DNA from 3 places in the Roseibium sp. SCP14 genome. Region 1 is predicted to be linked to each of the others. Evidence: riboswitches for the same ligand, from Rfam matches in the RefSeq annotation. Region 1 holds a riboswitch; each other region holds the start of a gene.

Region 1 (6,557 bases):
ATATCACTGATGCCTGCCAGCGGTGCCTTCACGGTGCTTCGTTCGCTGCGCATCTTGCGTGTACTGCGCCTCATTTCTGTCGTTCCTTCCCTGCGTCGCGTCATCGGCGGCCTTGTCGCAGCGCTGCCGGGAATGGGGTCGATCGTCGTGTTGATGGCTTTGGTGTTTTACGTTTTTGCCGTCATGGCGACGAAACTCTACGGGGAAACGTTCCCGGACTGGTTCGGCGACCTTGGGGCTTCGCTTTATACGCTCTTCCAGATCATGACGCTGGAAAGCTGGTCCATGGGCATCGTCCGGCCGGTGATGGAGGTCTATCCGCTTTCCTGGCTGTTCTTCGTTCCCTTTATCCTGTGCACAGCCTTTACCGTCCTGAACCTTTTCATCGGTATCATCGTCTCGGCGATGCAGGAGGAGCACGACGCCGAAGCCGATGCCAACCGGCAGGCGATCCATGATGACACGGGCCTGATCCTGGAAGAGGTGAAAGCACTCAGAGCCGAGTTGAAGGAGTTGCGGGGCAAAGTCGTCGAACGTTCGACGTGAGGCAACTGCGCTTGCGTTTTCGATAAACGCATGATTTGTCAGAAGATATGGCAAGGAACCCAAAAGGCACCATAGCAGCGGGGCATCGGCTCACGGCGGAGGCGGGAGCTGAAATGTTGCGCGAAGGCGGAAACGCCTTTGATGCGGCGATTGCTGCGCTCGCCATGGCATGCGTGTGCGAGCCGGTTCTGGCGTCTCCCGGTGGCGGCGGCTTTGCCATGATCCGCAACGGGCAGAGCGGAAACACGACACTGCTCGACTTTTTCCCGCAAACGCCCCGGCAAAAACGTGGTGATTGCTCCAGCGGATATCGGAGCATCACAGCTGACTTCGGATCGGCTACTCAGGTTTTCCATATCGGACCCGCAACTGTTGCGGCACCGGGCTTTTTCGCCGGTTTGACGGCGCTTCATGAAAGTGGCGGGACGCTGCCGCTGGCCGATCTTTTTGCTCCGGCAATCAATGCAGGTAGAAACGGGCACCGCGTCTCCAGCTATCAGCATTATCTGTCGACAGTTGTCCGGCCGATTTTGACCGCAACAACGCCGGCGCGAAATCTGTTCGCACCTTCCGATGAACTGCCTGCTGCCGGATCGATCTTCTACAATTCCGGAATTGCCGATTTGTACTGCGAATTGGCCCGCGCGGACTGGCTGCAAACCAGTATCGCCGACCAGGTGCTGGCAGAGCAGAGCGATGGCGGCCATCTTTCCCGGGAAGACCTGGAAGGCTACAAAGTCGAGGCGCGGGAGCCGCTAATCGTTCCTGTCGGCGGGGCGTCGGTTTTCCTCAATCCACCACCGGCCGCGTGCGGGACGCTGATCCGATACGCGCTCACGCATCTGGACAGCTGCGGTATGCCCGGTATGGCCAGGGCACTTCACGCGACCGATCAGGCGCGTCTGTCAGCCCGCGGGGACCTCGCCAAGCTCCTGGAACGTCCGATGCGCCAAAAGGGGACTACACATATCTCTGTGGTCGATGCTCAGGGGAATGCCTGTTCGGTCACTGTATCGAACGGCACCGGGAACGGTGAAATCGTCAACGGCTACGGTTTCATGCTGAACAACATCCTCGGAGAAGAGGACGTAAACCCGCATGGTTCAACAGACTGGCCCACGGATACGAGGCTTGCGTCCATGATGTGTCCGACCTTGATCGATGCGCCGGACGGACGTTTGATCGCACTCGGATCAGGCGGGTCCAACAGGATCCGTTCGGCAATCTTCCAGGTCGTCGCACGCATGTGTCTCGCAAATGCCGAACTTGAGGAAGCCGTCCGTGCGTCTCGGCTCCACATCGAGAACGGGCACCTGGACGTAGAGGCGTCTGAAAACGACGGCGGGATCACGCAGTTGAAAAGCCTGTTCCCCGACCATCGCATCTGGTCGGAAAAGAACATGTTCTTTGGTGGTGTGCATGCCGTATCTTTCGGCAGTGCAGGCCAGTTTTCGAGTATTGGAGATGATCGCCGGGAAGGTGCAGCGGTGATCGTTGAGTGATGAGGTCGAAACCAGTCGAGATCGCAGATCAAAGCTCTGAAAGCACCTCTTCCGGCCCTTCAACAATCAGGTCGACCCCGGTCTCGTTGTAGTCCCGGGAAACGACCTTCAGGCCCAAGCCTTCCACCCGCCGCTCAAGATCCGAGCTCGAAGCAAATGCCGCGCTGACTTTTTTGGTCAGAACCTTCTGGAAGGGGACGAGTTCGGCATTGTTGATAGCATCCTGAGCGGAGCCCGAATAGGCTCGGGCAAGGCCTCCACCGCCCAGTTTGGTGCCGCCGAAGTAACGCACGATCAAAACTGCACAGTTGACCAGTTCCGCGCCTTGCAGAACGCGTAAGGTCGGCATGCCGGACGTTCCGGCGGGCTCGCCGTCATCCTTGCCGCTTTCCTCAATCCGGCCGTCCTCCAGCAATCTTCGGTGCGCCGTGACGATGTGATTGGCTTTCCGATGCTCCTTGCGCAGCTCTTCAAGCCGGCTTTCAAATGCATCTACCGGTACGAGAAATGCAAGGAAGCGGGACTTCCGGTCCTCCAGAAATCCTTCGAATTCACGCGTGATTGTCTTGAAGGCCATGCGGATTTCAGGAGGGAACCCTGAAATGCTTGGACAGCTTTAGAGCCTGGCCCTGATAGTTGGAACCGATCCCTTCGCCATAAAGCGTCGCCGGCCGTTCAGCCATATGCTCGTAGACGAGACGGCCGATTGTCTGTCCGTGTTCCACGATGAACGGAACGTCGTGGGACCGGACTTCCAGAACGGCACGCGAGCCGACACCGCCGGCGCCGACATGACCGAAGCCGGGATCGAAGAAGCCGGCATAATGCACCCGGAATTCCCCGACCAACGGATCGAATGGAACCATCTCGGCGGCATAGTCGGGCGGAACATGCACTGCCTCCTGACTGACCAGGATGTAGAAATCGTCCGGATCCAGGATCAGTTCCGCCGACTGACGCCGGTAAATCGGTTCCCAGAAATCAAGCGGGTCCTGGGCGCCGACCAGGTCGACATCGATCAGGCCGGAATGCTGCTTGGCGCGATAGCCGATCAGGCTGCCGGGGCCGCCACCTTCCAGGTCGATCGACAGCTGTACGCCACCTCCGATCCGCTCATTGCCGCCGCTCATCAAGGTATGGGTCTTGTGAACGTGTTCCAGCTCATTGTCAGGGATCAGCGATTGCCCGCGGCGGAAACGGATCTGGCTGAGCCGGGAACCTGTCCGCACAAGAATGGGAAAGGTCAGCGGAGAGATTTCCGCGTAGAGCGGTCCGGTATAGCCTGCCGGAACCGTGTCGAAGGCAAGGCCGTTGTCCGTGATGACACGTGTGAAGACATCGAGGCGGCCCGTGGAACTCTTGGGGTTCGCCGTTGCCGAGATATCCGACGCGAGCGCAAGGCTCTCCTGCAACGGAACGATGTAGACACAACCGGTTTCCAGAACCGCACCGTCCTTCAGATCCACCGTGTGCAACTTCAGCTGCTCCAGCCGGTCGGCAACCTTGATGTCAGGACCGGGCAGAAAACTGGCGCGAACACGATAGGCAACCTGACCAAGACGCAAATCAAGGCTGGCCGGCTGAATCTGGCCGGTAACCGGTGGCTCGGCTGCCGAAATCTCTCCGGCGGCGAACATCGCCTGAATGATCCGTTCCGGCAAGATGCCGTTGGCTGAAAGAGTTGCGCTTCCGTTCAAGACCTGACCCGCTGCCACGTTCATCGAGTTAACCTGCAAATTGTTCAGATAAAGTCCTTAACGGATGCAGGGGCTCCAGCCAACAGGCATTCTCGTTCCCAAAGTTCTTTTGTGAAGGACGACCAGCACCAAATGAATTGACCTTGGAGGTGTTTTCACGTAGGAGGAACGCACTTCGTGGTGATTTGGGCCGGCCGGCTTGCAGCCACGTTAAACAAGTTGCTAAAAAGGCCGGAGGTGCGAACCCCGGTCTTGAGGCTGGGGTTTTTTGCGTTTGGAGCGAACGAGACATGACTGAGAACACCAAGACCGGTAACAAAAACTGGCGCCCTGCAACCACGCTGGTCCATGGCGGCACAACGCGGTCGCCCTTTGGTGAGACCTCGGAGGCACTCTATCTCACTCAGGGCTTCGTCTATAACGGTGCCGAAGCCGCCGAAGCTCGTTTTAATGGCGAGGACCCGGGGTTCGTCTATTCCCGTTACGCCAACCCGACCGTTGCCATGTTCGAGGACCGCATCAAGGCGCTCGAGGGGGCGGAAGCTGCCCGAGGCACCGCAAGCGGCATGGCTGCCGTCAACCTCGCGCTGATGGCCTCTGTAAAGGCTGGCGATCACGTAATCGCCGCCAAGGCTCTTTTCGGGTCCTGTCGCTACATCTGCGAGACACTGCTGCCGCGCTTCGGTGTTGAAAGCACGCTTGTCGATGGCACCGACATCGATCAGTGGAAGGCCGCCGTTCGGCCGAACACCAAGGCCTTGTTCCTGGAAAGCCCGACCAACCCGACGCTGGAGGTTATCGACATCGCGGCTGTCGCCGAAATCTCCAAAAACATCGGGGCACGCCTGATCATCGACAACGTTTTTGCAACGCCGCTTTATCAGTCGCCGCTAGAGCTTGGCGCCGACGTTGTCGTTTATTCGGCCACAAAACACATTGACGGGCAGGGCAGGTGTCTCGGCGGTGTCGTGTTGTCCGATGAAGAGTGGATCACCGATGAGGTCATGCCTTTCGTCAAGCACACAGGCCCTCACATGAGCCCGTTCAGTGCCTGGGTGCTGCTGAAGGGCCTGGAAACCCTGCCGCTGCGTGTCGCGCGCCAGACCGAAAGCGCTGGCCAGATTGCCGACTTCCTGGCTGGCCAGTCAAAAATTTCCCGCTTGATGTATCCGGGGCGGGATGATCATCCCCAGGCTGATGTTGCCAAACGCCAGATGAGCGGTGGTTCCACAATGGTTGCCTTTGAGATGGAGGGTGGCAAGGAGGCCGCTTTCCGGTTCACCAACGCGTTGGACATCATTCGGATTTCCAATAATCTCGGCGACGCGAAAAGCCTGATTACCCATCCGGCAACCACAACTCACCAGTCGATTGGTGAAGAAGCGCGTGAAGAACTCGGCATCTCCGATGGCATTCTGCGCCTCTCAGTCGGCCTGGAAGATCCGTTGGATCTTCTGGAAGATGTCGAAAAAGCACTCAGAGCAATCTGATCAATCAGAAAAATTGCAGCTCAGACCCTGGTCCTTGTGGCCGGGGTTTTTTGTTTGATGATCCATCTCTGCAACAGTGTCCAGGCCTTTGGCGGGGCACAACTGTTGCCCCCGCGCCACTCAGCACTCTCTGATGTTTCAAGCCCGCTGATTGAGGCTATGCAACTCCAATATGCTGTGCCATGCCAGTTTCGCTCTGATGGTTTCTGCAATCCGGCGGGCTGTTTTCTTGGGCATCTGGACGGAAGGTGTGAGATTGACCGGACAAGAGACGAATTTTCAGTCATTGGTGATCTGCACTTCGCCGCGAAGCGGCAGCACCTTGTTGTGCAAACTTCTTGCTGCAACGGGAAAAGCGGGAAGTCCGGACTCTCATTTTCATGAGCCTTCACTCGACAAGTGGCTGAAGTCCTATGACCTTACGGCCGAGCAGTTCTCCGGGGACATGGAAAGACTGCGGGCAATCTTTCAGGCTGCGAAAGAGCGGGGAAGCAACGGGACGGGTGTATTCGGCCTGAGGATGCAAAGGAAGAGCTTTGACTTCTTTTCCAGGCAACTGAAAGTTCTGCATCCCGAGTTGCCGACTGACCGTGCCCGGATCGAAGCGGCTTTTGGCAAGACCTTGTTCATTCACCTGACGCGCAAGGACAAGATCGCCCAGGCAGTATCTTTCGTGAAAGCCACTCAATCCGGTCTTTGGCACAAGGCTGCGGATGGAACGGAACTGGAGCGACTTTCCGAACCGCAAGACCCTGTCTATGACACAGAGCTGATAGCCAGCCATTTCAGGCAAATGAACGCATATGAAGCAGAATGGGCGCGATGGTTCTCGGCGGAACGTATTGATCCCCTGCAAATAACCTATGATGAACTCTCTTCAGACCCCGAAGCCGCGCTGATACGCATCTTCGACGCGTTGGGATTTGAACACGAGGCGGCGCGAGGAATTGCACCACCTGTGGCAAAACTCTCCGACGCGACCAATCGGGAATGGATTGACAGGTTTGCGATGGAGCTGCGCGAAGGCAACGTTTAGCGCGAAAGCGGTCACCCGCCTCTGGCAAGCGTTCCCATGAAACCGGCAGCACTCATCAGGGCCACGCCACTCAACCTGTTCAGGATCTTGGGATGGCTGCGCAGGAAGCCCAGCAGCCTCTTCGCACCGAGCGCGTAAAGCATGACGAAAGTGAAATCCAGCGCAGCCATCGTCGGACACATGACCATCAGCTGACCCGTGAGGTCGGCTGAAGGATCGATAAACTGCGGGAAAAACGCAGTGAAGAAGATCAAGGCCTTCGGGTTGCCGAATGCAACGAGAAAGC
Region 2 (6,557 bases), 830 kb from region 1:
AAAGCTTTCCGGAAATTCTATCTGGTTTGCCAGTGCGGAAGCCGGAATTGGTTCCGATACCAATTCGCGGGGCGAGGGCCGGGTCGGTATGCGTATCCGCTTTTAGCGACAGGGGACGGCGGCTGAGAGCGTAAAGCCGCAACCCGTCTGCTTTCCCGAAAGGCACTCTCAAGGATGATGTCTGTCTGAACGGAAAGTGCCGGCATCGTAAGTGCCTGTTTCCGTTTCCTGATCTGGCGATGCGGTCTGCGATCGGTTAGAGTCCCGCTATTAATCTTTGGTTCGGGGCTAAGAGAACTCAATGACCGACGCAAGCAAAGAAGCACAAGACCTGTTCGACCGGTACCTGGATTGCTGGAACCGGCGCGATCTGGAAGGGGTGGTTACCTGTTATGACGAACCGACAACCTTTGTGCTTCCGAGTGGAGCAGTCACTTTGCCGAACCGGCAAGTACTCCTCGCCTTTTTCGAAGAGATGATATCCGAACTGGAAAAGTCGGGTTTCAGCCACACGACACTAGGACCTGTCAGTGCGGTTTCGTGCGGGAATGGACTGGCAGTTGTTGACGTTTCCAATGTCCAGAGACTCAAAACGGACGGAACGTTGCTTGAAAAGATCGACAGCCACTATGTCATGCGAAACTGTGACGGCACATGGCGTCTGACCGTCGCGCTTCCGTGCGCCAATGGCTGGCGATCTGCGTAAGGCTTTCGCGGTTCCTGAAATTCGACCTCCGGGATCAGATCAATGCTTTCGCTCATTCGCCTGCAATCTGGTTGAGAACGGCAGCCACGATGGCTTCCGGGCTGTCCTCCTGTACCAGGTGACCGGAGTTCTGGACCGGTATGCACGGTCGGTCGGATATCCGGGCTGCGAGTGACGCGCCTTTCTCATACGGGATCCACTCGTCGTTTTTGCCCCAAAGCACCGTAACGGGACAATCAAGGACGCGATATCTGTCCTGGATCTCATCGGTATACTTCTGATCCATCTGCGCGATCTGCCGGTAGAACGCGGGCTGACCGACCTTTCCCAGCCATGGGGAGCAGTAGATTTCCATGGCTTCCGCGGACAACGGATTGTGCGCCGCGGTCTGCAAATACGTCTCCAGGAGCGCCCGGTGCATGTAATCAGGCATCTTGGAAAACGCTTCCTCATGCATCCTGACGTGCTGGACAAAGGGAGAGCCCCAGGGCGCGAGCGCGACAGCGTCGAAGATCGTCATTGAAGCGTAGCGCAACCCGTCGAGGAAATAGGCCCTTAGCGCCGTGGCGCCACCGAAGTCATGTGCCAGAATGTCCGGACGGTCGAGCTCCCATTCGCTGAACAGGGCTTTCAGAACCCTGTTCTGCACGGCCAGAGAAACATCCTGATCATCGCGCATCTCCGATTGACCGTAACCGACAAGGTCGAAGTAATAGATCGTTCTTCGGTCTGCGAGGTGGGGCACGATCCTGCGCCACACTTGCGAAGAAAACGGCGTGCCGTGGATGGCGACGAGAGGAGGGCCTTCGCCGACAACGCCCCACCTGACCGTATTGCCCTCAACAATCGACTTGCTTGGCAGTTCCAGCATGACTCTACTCATATTGACAATTAGCTAAATGACTATATGAAGATCTGTATGGATCGGTCAACCCAAGTCAAGGCGATGGCCAGTGAAGCCAGGATGTCCGTCCTGAAGCTTCTGGCTGAACCGGAAAAACACTTTGCAGGCCAGTGGTCTGCGGACCCATTGGAATTCGGCGTCTGCATGACGTTGATCGCGGAGGCGTTGGGTGTCGCCCAGCCAACTGCCAGCAGGCATCTGGAAATCTTGAAGCAGGCGGGTTTTATCACCGTCCGCAAGCACCAGAAGTGGTCCTACTGCAAACGCAATGAAGCCGTGATCCAGGATTATCTGAATTGGTTGCAGCTGGAGCTGTCGGTCACATAGAGCTCGAGGGTAGGCGAGGCCTAACGCTTTTTCTCTGCATCGCCCTCCGGCGTCTTTCGCAAGCGATGGTGGACAGGAACCGTCCTTGCAGCCAGGGGCAATTGTCACAGTCCTCAAAATGAGGCTTTGCCGATGGACTCTCCGCCATCAACATGAAGTGTCTGCCCGGTGATGAAACCGGCCTCTTCGCTCAGGAAAAAACAGATTGCAGCGGCAAGTTCGTTTGGGTCACCAAGCCGCTTGACCGGGATTATGTTGGTGTAGGCAGCTTCCTCGGGACTGCCAGGCGGTGCAAAGGAGCGGAACATCTTCGTGTCGGTGGAACCTGGTGCCACCACGTTGGCCGTGATGCCTTCAGCGGCAAGCTCAAGCGCCCAGTCCCGGGTCATGCCGATCAGGGCAGCTTTGGCCCCGGCGTAAGATGTGCGTTCCAGGCCCCCGAGCACGACAAGGCTGGCAATGTTGACGATCCGCCCCCATTGCTCATTGCGCATATGGGGCAGCGCGGCCTGCGTAACCTGAACCGCGGTGCGTATGTTCAGGTCGAGAACCAATCTGAGTTTGTCGAGCGATACGTCCTCAAGGGGTTGTGTTTCAACAATGCCGACATTGTTCACGACACCGCACAACCGGTGTCGTGATGCTATATCGGTTAGAACGGAGGCCGTGGCGTCAGCGTCGGTCAGGTCAACGGATATGAGCTCGCCTGGAAAGGTTGGGTCGCTGTGGCGCGCCAGGCCAATGACGGTCTGTCCGTCACGGTTCAACCGCTCGCAAACCGCGCGGCCAATGCCATTGCTGGCGCCGGTAACCAGAAATGTACGCTGCTTCATGTCCGTTTCTTGGCCAACTTTCATGCCGCTCCAGCCCGTGGAGGGGTTTTAACATGGATAGCGGTCTTCATACACTTCAGGCGTGCATGTGCCGGACGTGGCTTGAAGAGAAGAGAAGGAAGGCGGAGGAGAAGCCTGGCTCTGAAGGAATATGACGGCAGGTCAAACTATCGATGCTGCAGGACGGAAATCTAAAGTTCGGAATGGTCGATCAACAGAGAGTTTGAGATTTGTCCGTTTACGGTCGCTGGCGTCCAGCTTGGTTTTGACTGAACTGAACCAACATTCGAGTATCCTTTCAGCTGTCCTTCCTGCGATAGTGCGGCGTTCCGGATAGATGAAAACCCGTGAGAAGACTTGTGGCGCATCCGCGCAGAACATCTGGATTTGTTGTTTTCAGGCCGGTTCAACAATTTTGAGGTCCGCATGTTTCGAGATACTCAGGTTATTCATATTGCGCCTTATGACCCTAGATGGCCCGACCGCTTTCTTAACGAAAGAAACCAGCTTCTGTCCTGCCCCGATTGCCCGTTTCTTGAGATCGAGCACATCGGCAGCACGTCTGTGCCGGGGCTGGTTGCCAAGCCGGTCATCGACCTGATGGCATCGGCAACTCTGCTGGAGGAGGTGGAGGCATTCCTGCCTCAATTGAAGAAACTAGGTTATCAACCGCTGGACGGTGGCTTCCGCCGCAGGAGGTCTTTCGGGCGTTCTGCGAATGAGGGGAGTGAAGCGTACAACCTTCATATCGTTCCGGCGTGTCAATGGGCCGATAAGGACGAACGCCTTTTCCGCGACTGGTTATGCAGCCATCCCTCTGTCGTTCAAGAATACGCGGCGCTTAAGAAAGAACTCGCCGCAATGAACCTCCCGACCATCGCCGACTATACGGACGCGAAAGGTGAATTTATCCGGTCAGAAATCCAGAAAGCCCGTGCCGCATTTGGCAAGCCAAGGCGAACCGACTGGCGGGAATAAAACTGGGCCGCACAAGTCACTCACACGAGAGTCGGCAAATGGGTTTTGTCAGCAACTTGAACGATTTGTGATAATTCACCGTTGCCAATTGTGATCCGGCAACATAAAAAGAGCGTCGCATTACGAGTTGGGGCGACGCCCAACGCCAACCTGCTGCTCCGAGCAAGGTGGTGCTCCGAAAGGGGAATGTGGCCGAACCGGCAACCAAGCGGATCTCGCCATTAGCGTCGTTTCAGCAAAAAGGGATCGACGCACGTGCCAATTAAAATTTCCGACAATCTTCCCGCCCGCCGCTCACTGGAATCCGAAGGTGTGATCGTGATGCGTGAGGCTGAAGCCATGCGGCAGGATATTCGGCCGCTGCGGATTGGTCTGCTCAATCTGATGCCGAACAAGATCAAGACGGAGACACAGATCGCACGCCTGCTCGGGGCCACCCCTTTGCAGGTCGAGTTGACGCTTGTGAGAATGACGGATCATGTTCCGCAGAACACGCCAGCGGAACACATGGAGGCCTTTTATCGGCCCTGGGCGGACATTCGAGACGAGCGCTTTGACGGTTTCATCATCACCGGTGCTCCGGTGGAAAAGCGCCCCTTTCTGGAAGTGCGCTACTGGCCGGAGCTTTCGGAAGTGTTCAACTGGACACAGACCCACGTCCATCGCTGTTTCATGATCTGCTGGGCCGCTCAGGCCGCTGTTCATCATTTTCACGGCTTGCCCAAACACCTGCTTCCTGAAAAGCGGTTCGGCGTGTTCAAGCATCGAAATCTCGCTCCGACGTCTCCCTATCTGCGCGGCTTCTGCGATGAGTTCGAAGTGCCGGTTTCCCGCTGGACAGAGAACAGGCACGAGGACATTCCGGCAGAGAGCGGATTGAAGGTCCTGGCGGAGAACGACGACAGCGGTCTCTGCCTATTGGAGGACCCGGCACGTCGCATGCTTCTGATGTTCAATCACTTGGAATATGACACCGAAACGCTTGGCGAAGAATTCGTTCGCGATGGTGGCGGCAGGCTGCCTCAAAACTATTTCCCGGAGGACAATCCCTCGCTGCCACCGGAAAACAGCTGGCGCGGTCACGCGCATCTGCTGTTTGGTAACTGGATCAACGACATGTATCAGACAACGCCGTTTGATCTTAGTTCCATTGGGCAGACTGAGAACGTAGAGGTGGCAGCGCCCATCAGTGCCGGTGCTTAGTCAGAGGAAACTGCCTGCAAACAGTCAGCTGGAATGATTTGTCTGAGCGGAACTGGCTTAGACGTTTCTGGAGTTCTGTTGCTGGGGGACCTTTCAATGCCCCCCCCTGAAACGCTGAACAGATGGCGTCGAGATTGGTTACTCCGCCGCGTTTTCGTGGTGCTTGGCGCAGCAGGAATGACCGTAGTTCCTTTCACGCGACATCTTGCCGATGCCGGGATTGAAGCTGTTGGTCGGGTCAAGTGACCTGTAGTGGTCGGCGAGTGCCGGTTTGGCCTCATAAAGATGTCCGACATTGTGCTCCGCCGGGTATTCGGCTCCACGCTTGTCCAGGAGCTCCAGCATTCTGGCCTTCAGGGCCTTGGGATCTGAACCTTTCTTCACGACATAGTCCTGATGCAGGACATGACAGAGGAAGTGGCCGTAGTAGAGCTTTGCCTCAATATGCTCTTCGAGGTCTGCCGGCAGTTTCTCAAACCAGTCGGCATCGTTGCGGCGCAAGGCTATGTCGAGCGCAAGAATGTCCTCGCATTCGTTGGCATGGACAGCGCCGTAGCGCACCGCGGCTCCCGCGGCGGCAAACCGATGCAACATTGCTTTGCCGGCCTCTTTGTCATCACAGCGATACCATCCGTCGGTGCCAAGCGTGTCGGCAAGTATGCTTTCTGTCTGCGCTGCGCTCGGACCCGAAACCTTCAGGATCAGATGATGTTCGAACCTGTCGCGAAAATCTCGCATCCGGCGCGGCAGTGCTTCGGGAGCCAGGCGGGACAGGAACTGCATCGCTCTGTCGGTCAGGTTTTTCGGGAGGAACGGGATTTTGTTCAGCCGGGCGTCCATGGCGCCTTTCAGTGCGAAGAACAATGGCAGTCTGTCAGTGCCGAACCAGTCGATCATCAACACCGTGTCCTTGCCATACTTGTGCGCGACGTCGAAACACTCACGGTGCAGGTATTCGCCGCTGACGGGTAGTTCCGGCAGTTCCGTCAACAGTCGTCGGCGCAAGGCCGTCAGGTCGGCTGGGGAATTGGTGCCGATGTAATAGACCTTTTCACCGGTTTCGATGGGAAATGTATCGAGGCGCACGGCAAAGACAGCGATTTTTCCAGCTGAGCCGGATGCCTCGTGAAGCCCGCGTGGATCGGCATTGAACCGGGCAGGGGTTGCGGCGTCGACATCTCGAACGCGGTCGCTGTAGCTGTCGTCGGAGCCACGGCCTGCGTCACCAATCACGCGAGTCGGATCGATTTCATTGCGGTCGAGTTTTCCGAGAATCTCTTCCGGTGATTGCCCGAGGTCGATTCCCAGGTGGTTGATGAGTTCAAGTTCGCCCGCGGCATTGATCTGCGCGAAAAGCGACAGCTCGGTGTAGACCGGTCCACGTCGCACGAGCGCGCCGCCTGAATTGTTGCACACTCCGCCGATGATGGACGCGCCGATGCAGGATGAGCCGATGACCGAATGAGGTTGACGGCCGTAAGGTTTCAAGAGCTTCTCAAGGGTGAACAGCGTTCCGCCTGGTTGGCTGACGATCTGGTGGCCTTCGTCGAGCACATGGAGTTTGTCGAGGCGCAGCGTTGAGATGATGACCACGTCCCGATCATAG
Region 3 (6,557 bases), 300 kb from region 1:
GCCGCCCTGGCACGCGTCGGTCTGCACGGCATGGCGACACGCAAACCTTCGGAGCTTTCCGGCGGGCAGCAAAGCCGTGCGGCTCTTGCCCGCGTTCTGGTGCAGAAGCGGGAACTGTTATTGCTGGACGAGCCCTTTGCCGCCCTGGGTCCTGCCCTGAAGACTGAAATGCTGGATCTGGTTTCAGACCTTGCACTCGAAACCGGCACGACGCTCTTGATGGTTAGTCATGCTCCCGAAGATGCGCGCCGGATTGCGGATCAGACGGTGCTGGTCGCCGAGGGCATCGCGCACGCGCCTGTGCCGACTTCCGAGCTGTTCGAAAGTCCACCTCCGGCCTTGCGCGAATACCTGGGTTGAAATTCGTTTTACGGTCAGAACGTGATGACGCGAATTTGCGAACCGTCTCACAGAAACAAGTCGGCTCCCTCAGGAAAACACCAGGAACATGAAACCTGCCCCCAAAACCAGGCACAGTGGCGCGTAATATCGCCTGTCCAGCGTTCTGAAAGGCTCTTCGGCCTGCATGTGGGCGAAATATGGCGTATAGCTCAAAATTCCTCTTCCCAAAAAGATCAACCCAATACCGGCTAGCGACAAACTCAACATTGTCGGAAGCAGTCCGGACGGCAAAACTGTCGCGACCGGATAGGTCAGAATACCTGCAGACAGAAGCGGCAAGATTGCAGCAATCGCAATAAGTCCAGCGACCACAACGGTTAAAGTCCTGCCGGGCATTTGCCTCATGCCCTTTGCCCCGACCACCATACGCACAAGGGTTGCTTCGTCCCGCGCCGGCCAAAGTCCTCCAAAGCCCCAATAGAGATGCAAAGCCGAAATCCCGGCCAAAACAAGAAAGAGAACACTTGCAACTGACGTGACCACTTGAACCTCCGATCAAAACCATACGGCACCGTATGTTGACTTGCTTGCGCCTGTCAATACGCCACCGTATGGTCGCAAAATCATGCAGGAACAAAAGACACGCTTGACGTCACAAGACTGGATCCAGGCAGCATTCAGAGCCCTATGCGCGGGCGGCCCTCAAGCGATCAAAGCCGAGGCGATTGCCCGTGAGCTGAAAGTCAGCAAGGGGTCGTTCTACTGGCATTTCAAGGATGTACCCGCCCTGAAACTTCAGATGCTTGAGCACTGGCAGCGCAAGGCAACCGAAGCGATCATTCAACTGGTCGACAATTCCGGCGAAAACTCAGCCGGAAGACTTTACCTTCTGGTGGAAGTGGCAACGAATACCGACACGTATGCCTATGGCGGTGTGAACGTAGAGGCTGCAATCCGGGACTGGGGCCGATACGATGAGCACGCCTTTGAAGCCGTCAAGACGGTCGACGAAAAGAGATTGAACTATGTGACGGAGCTCTTTTCAAACTGCGGCATTCCCGAACCGCAATGCCGAAGCTTTTCAAGGCTGCTTTACGGCAGCCTGATCGGCCTGGAAGCGCTGAGTGGGCGCACAAAAGCAGACCGCCAACACGATCTCCTCCAACTCTTGGACTTGCTGCTTGGCGGCAATAAAGTGGCCAGATAGCACTGTGCTTTCTTTAATTGCCGTGAGAAAAGCGACGATCCGCCGCCTTTCCCTCAAAAACCCTTGCGCTAGACCCGCGCCGGAATGTTGATTGCTTTCTCGCTGGCCGGCCGGTTCACGCAGGTGTCCACCCAGCGAACGACATTCCTGAAATTCTGGTATCCGACAACTTCGGCCGCCTCGTAGAAGCCGTTGATGTTTCGCGCCCAGGGCCAGCAGGTGATGTCGGCGATCGAGTATTCGTTGCCAACGATAAACCCCTGCCCTTCCAGCTGCCTGTCCAGAACACCAAGCAGACGGATGACTTCGTCGCGGTAACGCTCGAACGGGCGGCGATCCTCATACTCCTTGCCGGCAAATTTATGGAAGAAACCCAGCTGGCCCGTCATCGGCCCCAAACCACCCATCTGCCACATGACCCATTGGATAGCCTCGTACTTGGCGGCCGGATTTTCCGGCAGCAACTTGCCGGACTTTTCGGCAAGGTAAAGCAGAATGGCGCCGGACTCCCACAGGGTCAGAGGTTTCCCATCAGGCCCGTTCGGGTCGATAATCGCCGGAATCTTGTTGTTCGGGTTGAGTGAAAGAAACTCGGGAGAATGCTGATCACTACTGCCGAAATCCACGAGGTGGGGCTCATAGGGAAGACCGGTTTCCTCCAGCATGGCCGACACCTTGATGCCGTTCGGTGTCGGCAGGGAATAAAGCTGGATCCGGTCCGGATATTGGGCCGGCCATTTGCGGGTAATCTGGAAATCGGACAAGGCGGTCATGAATTTCTCTCGTTGAAGTGATTTTCCCCGGATACGAATATCGGGTTTCCGGGTTTCATATAAGGCATTTGCCACTGATTTGAACCATCGGCAAGATACGATGAATGGATTTGTTCTTTTGTGATAATCCGCCTATACGTGCGCTTCACCGTTCCGGGTGTGAACCGCATTATCAAACTACAAGAGGGAAGCCGGAAATGGCCAATGAACATGAGGCCCGGATTGAAAAGCTCGAAATCGACCTGGCTCATGCAGCCCATACGATCGATGAACTCAGCGGTGTCGTCGTTGAACAGGGAAAACAGATTGACCGGCTGACGCGAGCACTCAATAACATGACGGATCAGGTGGAAGAACTGATGGAAAACGTTCTGCCGGGTCACCAGATCGAAAAACCGCCGCACTACTGACGCGCTATTTTCGGTCTGCAATTGAGGAGCAGCCAGCGGCGGTTCCGCCGAAACGGCAGCGGCCTGAAGGGAACCGCCCTGCCAGCTGTCTGCCGACAAAGGAATTTCCATCATGAACAGATCTGTCGCATACAGACAGACTTGCCAAGGTCGGAAGGACATGGCATAAGCCAGCCATCATCAAGAGAAGGGCTGGCGCCCTCGCCAACCTGCCAGACCGGGCAAGGTGGTTTCCGCAACAGGGATGCGGTCGGTTTGATCCTCGTTAGAGGCTAATCGGCAACGAAGCGGTTGATTTTCATGCGCCAGTCCTCCTCGGGCAACCGATGGAGGATTTTTTGTCTAAACAGCCATTTGCCGGAATTGCGGCCGATCTGATCGAAGACCATCTGGCGGCGGAAGTCGAAATTGCCGGATCGGAGATCTGGCAGCAAGCTGCCGAGGATTGTGTCCTGGCGCGGATCAAATGTCTGCGCCTCATCGGCGGTCTGCCGCGTCACAAGTCCCCCCTTCACCCGGATGAACGCATCGAGCGCCTGAAAGCGCTGCTTCACCTGTGGGCCAAGGGCTGCACCTGTGCCGTGGACGAAGACCTCTTTGCGGATATCCTCAACCGGCACAGGCCTCAACCGGCATTTTCCAGCTGAACGGTCAGTCCTTCTTGGGGACCTGACGTGGTTTGCCGTCGTCGTCGACCGCGACCATGGTGAAAATCGCCTCGGTCACTTTTTCGCGTTCGCCATACCGATGGCGCAACGCCCAGGCTTCAAGCTTGATTTCCATGGAAGAATTGCCGACACGAACAACGTCGCTGTAGACGCAGAGCACGTCACCCACCTGAACGGGCCGGATGAACTTCATCTTGTCGACCGCAATAGTCACGACGCGTCCTTCGGCTCGCTGTCCTGCCTTGATGCCGCCCGCCAGGTCCATCTGGGACAGAACCCATCCCCCGAAGATATCGCCATTGGCATTGGTGTCGGCAGGCATTGCCATCGTGCGCAATGTCAGTTCACCGCTCGGTTCGTCGTCGCTCACGCCTCAACTCCCTCAATTTCAGTTGAGACCAGAGTAACGTGAGTGGACAAGAGCACAAGGGTAGCTGTTCAGACGATGAGCATCAGGATCAGCATGATCCACAGGGGGAGCGGTGCGGCAATCCAGATCAGCAGAATCGGCAACCCGCGCGGCAACAATTTCGACATCGACATTTTCCATTCCTAACTGAATGACGGCAATTCGGCGACCGTCAGGACCACCAGAGCGAGCATGCCGGTGACGAAGGCAAGTTTCGCACTGCCGATAAGCGTGCGCCCGGCAACATCAAGCTTCGGCAACGGCATTTTGCGCGAGTCCAGATACATGGACATCAACATGATCGAAAACACGGTGAACCAGACAGCCACGAGTGCCTCTGCTACAAGCACTACTCCGACTAACATGATCCGCTCCAGTGCGTTTCGCGGGAGGACAGTTCCGGGGGCGGCTCCGCACCGGCAATTCCGAATGTCGCAAGCCAGAGGCTTTGCGCGATGCGTTCGGCAACCGCAATGATCTCGTCGGCAAGTTCGGGAACGAACAGCTCGCGGACAACCGGACGAAAGACGCTCAACCATTCGGCATAATCGGAGCTTACCAGCTCCTTCTGCTTCAGATGGGCCGGCACCGGCTTGCCCTTGTAGGCGCCGTTTTTCAGCAACACGGCCTGCCAGAAGGTTTCCATTTTCGGCAGATGTTCCTGCCACTTGCCTTCAAGACGGCGTTCGAAAATTTCTCCAAGCCGCGGATGCTGACGGACACAGCCGTAGAACGTGTGCACCAGCACGTGGATCGATTGTTCGTCGACGTTTTCATACCGCTGCAGACGATCACCGGCTTCGGGCACGACACGCCTTTGCAGTTTGTATCGGTTCGAAGCGGAATTACGGGCTTCCATCGCCGCCTCCAAAACATTCATTTAAGATGCATCTTTTAAATGACACAGACACGCGCTAAAATCAACATCTAATATGAATGTTTTATAGGACCCTGCTATGCGCCTCAGTCAGGCCAGCGATTTTGCGTTGAGAATTCTGATGGCCACGGCTCAATCGGACGCACCGCAAACCGTCGACAAATTGAGCGAGCAACTCGGGCTGGCCAAGTCCCATGTGATGAAGATCGTCGCACATTTGGCCAGAGGCGGTTATCTGGAAACGACGCGCGGACGCGGCGGCGGCATACGTCTGGCCAGATCACCGGACAGCATCCGCCTGGGTGAAGTCGTCAAACTGATAGAACCCGATCTCGGCGTGGTTGCCTGCCTGAAACCCCAGCCGGCAATATGCGCGTTTCTGCCCCGTTGCGCCCTGAAAGGCGCGATGGCCCGGGCCGCAGAAGCCTTTCTCGACAGCCTAAACTCGGAAACGCTGGCGTCGATCCTAGCAGGAACCCAGGTGGCTTCCCTGCTCGAAGAAGCGGACTAAAGCGTCGATGCCTGTTCCAGGAAGTCGATCTGTTCAAGACAATAGTAGCCGGAAATCCGGCTGATCGTGCCGGAGCGCTTCCAGTCATTGAGCACTCGGCTGACGTTTTCGCGGGCGGCACCTGCCATGTTGGCAATATCAGCCTGGCTGAGTTTGTAATGAATCAGAACACGACCATCATCAAGCGGCTTGCCGAAGGTCTCGGAAAGCTGGAGCAGAGTTTGCGCCACACGGCCAGGGAGCGGCAGGAAAGAACGCGCGGCAAGGACGTCGTTTGCATGCCGCAACCGCTTTCCGACGATAGACAGCATATGACGATAGACAGCAGGATGTTCGTCGGCAAAACGTTCAAATGCAGCCTTGTCGATAAAAGCAAGGTGGGCTTCTTTCAACGCGCTGACCGTGGCAGATCGTGGCCGCCCATCGAGCAAGGCGAGTTCTCCGACCAGATCGCCAGGTCCCAGCACCGCCAGTAGCTGTTCATCACCTTCCACCGACAGAAGCGACACTTTCAAAGACCCTTCCAGAACCGCATAACAGCCGTTTCCGGGATCGCCATTTTCAAAGAGGATTGTACCGGCAGCAATTTTCATAGACCTGGCAAGGCGGGACAAACCCACCGCCAATTCCGATTCAAGCCCTTCAAGAGAAAAGCTGTTCTTCAAAAAGTCTCTAATTTCCGTCACGCCTGACCCCTGCCTGTACTTATGCCGACACCAATTTTTTTTGCCCAAGCGCAATCCTGTGATTTCCATCACGTGCAATCAAGCAAAATATCCCTATATCAAAGGACATGGAAGCGGGGTCGCCCCTCCCCCCTTCTTGACCTCCACGAAAAACGGCTCTGTTCCCCGCAGGGCCGTTTTTTCGTTGTACCGGCATTCAATGCACAAAACCGCAGGCTGCCGGTCATCAAATCTAGTTCAAAAAAACATCCTTTTTGTCCAACGTCCGGAAAAACCGGTCGCTCGACAGAACTTCATACTGGCATTCGCGAATGGCAATTTTCTTGCGCGGCTCATTCCGCCGCAGCCGGTCGTCAGCCTGGCCCGGGATCGCTGCTACGAAGCTCCGGTCGCTCATGCCGTCAAAGTGATTGTGCAACAGCCGGTGCAGTTCTTCAGCGTCGCTTATCTCCGGCAGAGGCTCTGCCTTGGGGAGCATTTGCAGTTGATACGACTTCGCCAGTCTTGCAAGTCGTAGCGTCTTGAGACCGGAGCGGATCGGCGACACGACCAGTGGCGGATTGTCGAAATCCGAGCTTTGCACCGCCTTGAAGACGAGACGGGCCAGCGAGGAGCGTTCAAGCAAACCTTCCCGCACAGCAATGAAATCCGGCTGGCGCTTCATCAGCACGCTG

Evidence for each region. Region 1 has a riboswitch for S-adenosylmethionine ahead of ABLQ08_RS04650 (O-succinylhomoserine sulfhydrylase). Riboswitches for the same ligand answer to the same signal wherever they lie in the genome.
Region 2: linked by a shared signal. The riboswitch ahead of ABLQ08_RS00870 (homoserine O-succinyltransferase) and the one ahead of ABLQ08_RS04650 (O-succinylhomoserine sulfhydrylase) in region 1 are both predicted to bind S-adenosylmethionine.
Region 3: linked by a shared signal. The riboswitch ahead of ABLQ08_RS06060 (hypothetical protein) and the one ahead of ABLQ08_RS04650 (O-succinylhomoserine sulfhydrylase) in region 1 are both predicted to bind S-adenosylmethionine.

What each region holds. Positions count from the first base shown of each region.
Region 1 covers NZ_JBDZYH010000001.1:1,013,896-1,020,452, reverse strand. Annotated here, with positions in the region: gene ABLQ08_RS04670 (ion transporter) at 1-546, shown strand, start outside; gene ABLQ08_RS04665 (gamma-glutamyltransferase) at 660-2,048, shown strand; gene ABLQ08_RS04660 (IMPACT family protein) at 2,077-2,625, opposite strand; gene ABLQ08_RS04655 (2'-deoxycytidine 5'-triphosphate deaminase) at 2,633-3,769, opposite strand; SAM riboswitch at 3,913-3,992, shown strand; gene ABLQ08_RS04650 (O-succinylhomoserine sulfhydrylase) at 4,036-5,235, shown strand; gene ABLQ08_RS04645 (Stf0 family sulfotransferase) at 5,492-6,271, shown strand; gene ABLQ08_RS04640 (LysE family translocator) at 6,283-6,557, opposite strand, start outside.
Region 2 covers NZ_JBDZYH010000001.1:179,817-186,373, reverse strand. Annotated here, with positions in the region: gene ABLQ08_RS00900 (autotransporter domain-containing protein) at 1-106, shown strand, start outside; gene ABLQ08_RS00895 (nuclear transport factor 2 family protein) at 302-706, shown strand; gene ABLQ08_RS00890 (alpha/beta fold hydrolase) at 759-1,577, opposite strand; gene ABLQ08_RS00885 (ArsR/SmtB family transcription factor) at 1,626-1,937, shown strand; gene ABLQ08_RS00880 (SDR family oxidoreductase) at 2,051-2,770, opposite strand; gene ABLQ08_RS00875 (GrpB family protein) at 3,128-3,748, shown strand; SAM-I-IV-variant riboswitch at 3,861-3,966, shown strand; gene ABLQ08_RS00870 (homoserine O-succinyltransferase) at 4,004-4,951, shown strand; gene dld (D-lactate dehydrogenase) at 5,090-6,557, opposite strand, start outside.
Region 3 covers NZ_JBDZYH010000001.1:1,317,135-1,323,691, forward strand. Annotated here, with positions in the region: gene ABLQ08_RS06035 (ATP-binding cassette domain-containing protein) at 1-360, shown strand, start outside; gene ABLQ08_RS06040 (DUF3995 domain-containing protein) at 430-885, opposite strand; gene ABLQ08_RS06045 (TetR/AcrR family transcriptional regulator) at 968-1,549, shown strand; gene ABLQ08_RS06050 (glutathione S-transferase N-terminal domain-containing protein) at 1,618-2,322, opposite strand; gene ABLQ08_RS06055 (SlyX family protein) at 2,520-2,732, shown strand; SAM-I-IV-variant riboswitch at 2,905-3,029, shown strand; gene ABLQ08_RS06060 (hypothetical protein) at 3,071-3,379, shown strand; gene yciA (acyl-CoA thioester hydrolase YciA) at 3,384-3,770, opposite strand; gene ABLQ08_RS06070 (hypothetical protein) at 3,953-4,174, opposite strand; gene ABLQ08_RS06075 (group III truncated hemoglobin) at 4,168-4,668, opposite strand; gene ABLQ08_RS06080 (RrF2 family transcriptional regulator) at 4,766-5,197, shown strand; gene ABLQ08_RS06085 (Crp/Fnr family transcriptional regulator) at 5,194-5,883, opposite strand; gene ABLQ08_RS06090 (ChbG/HpnK family deacetylase) at 6,116-6,557, opposite strand, start outside.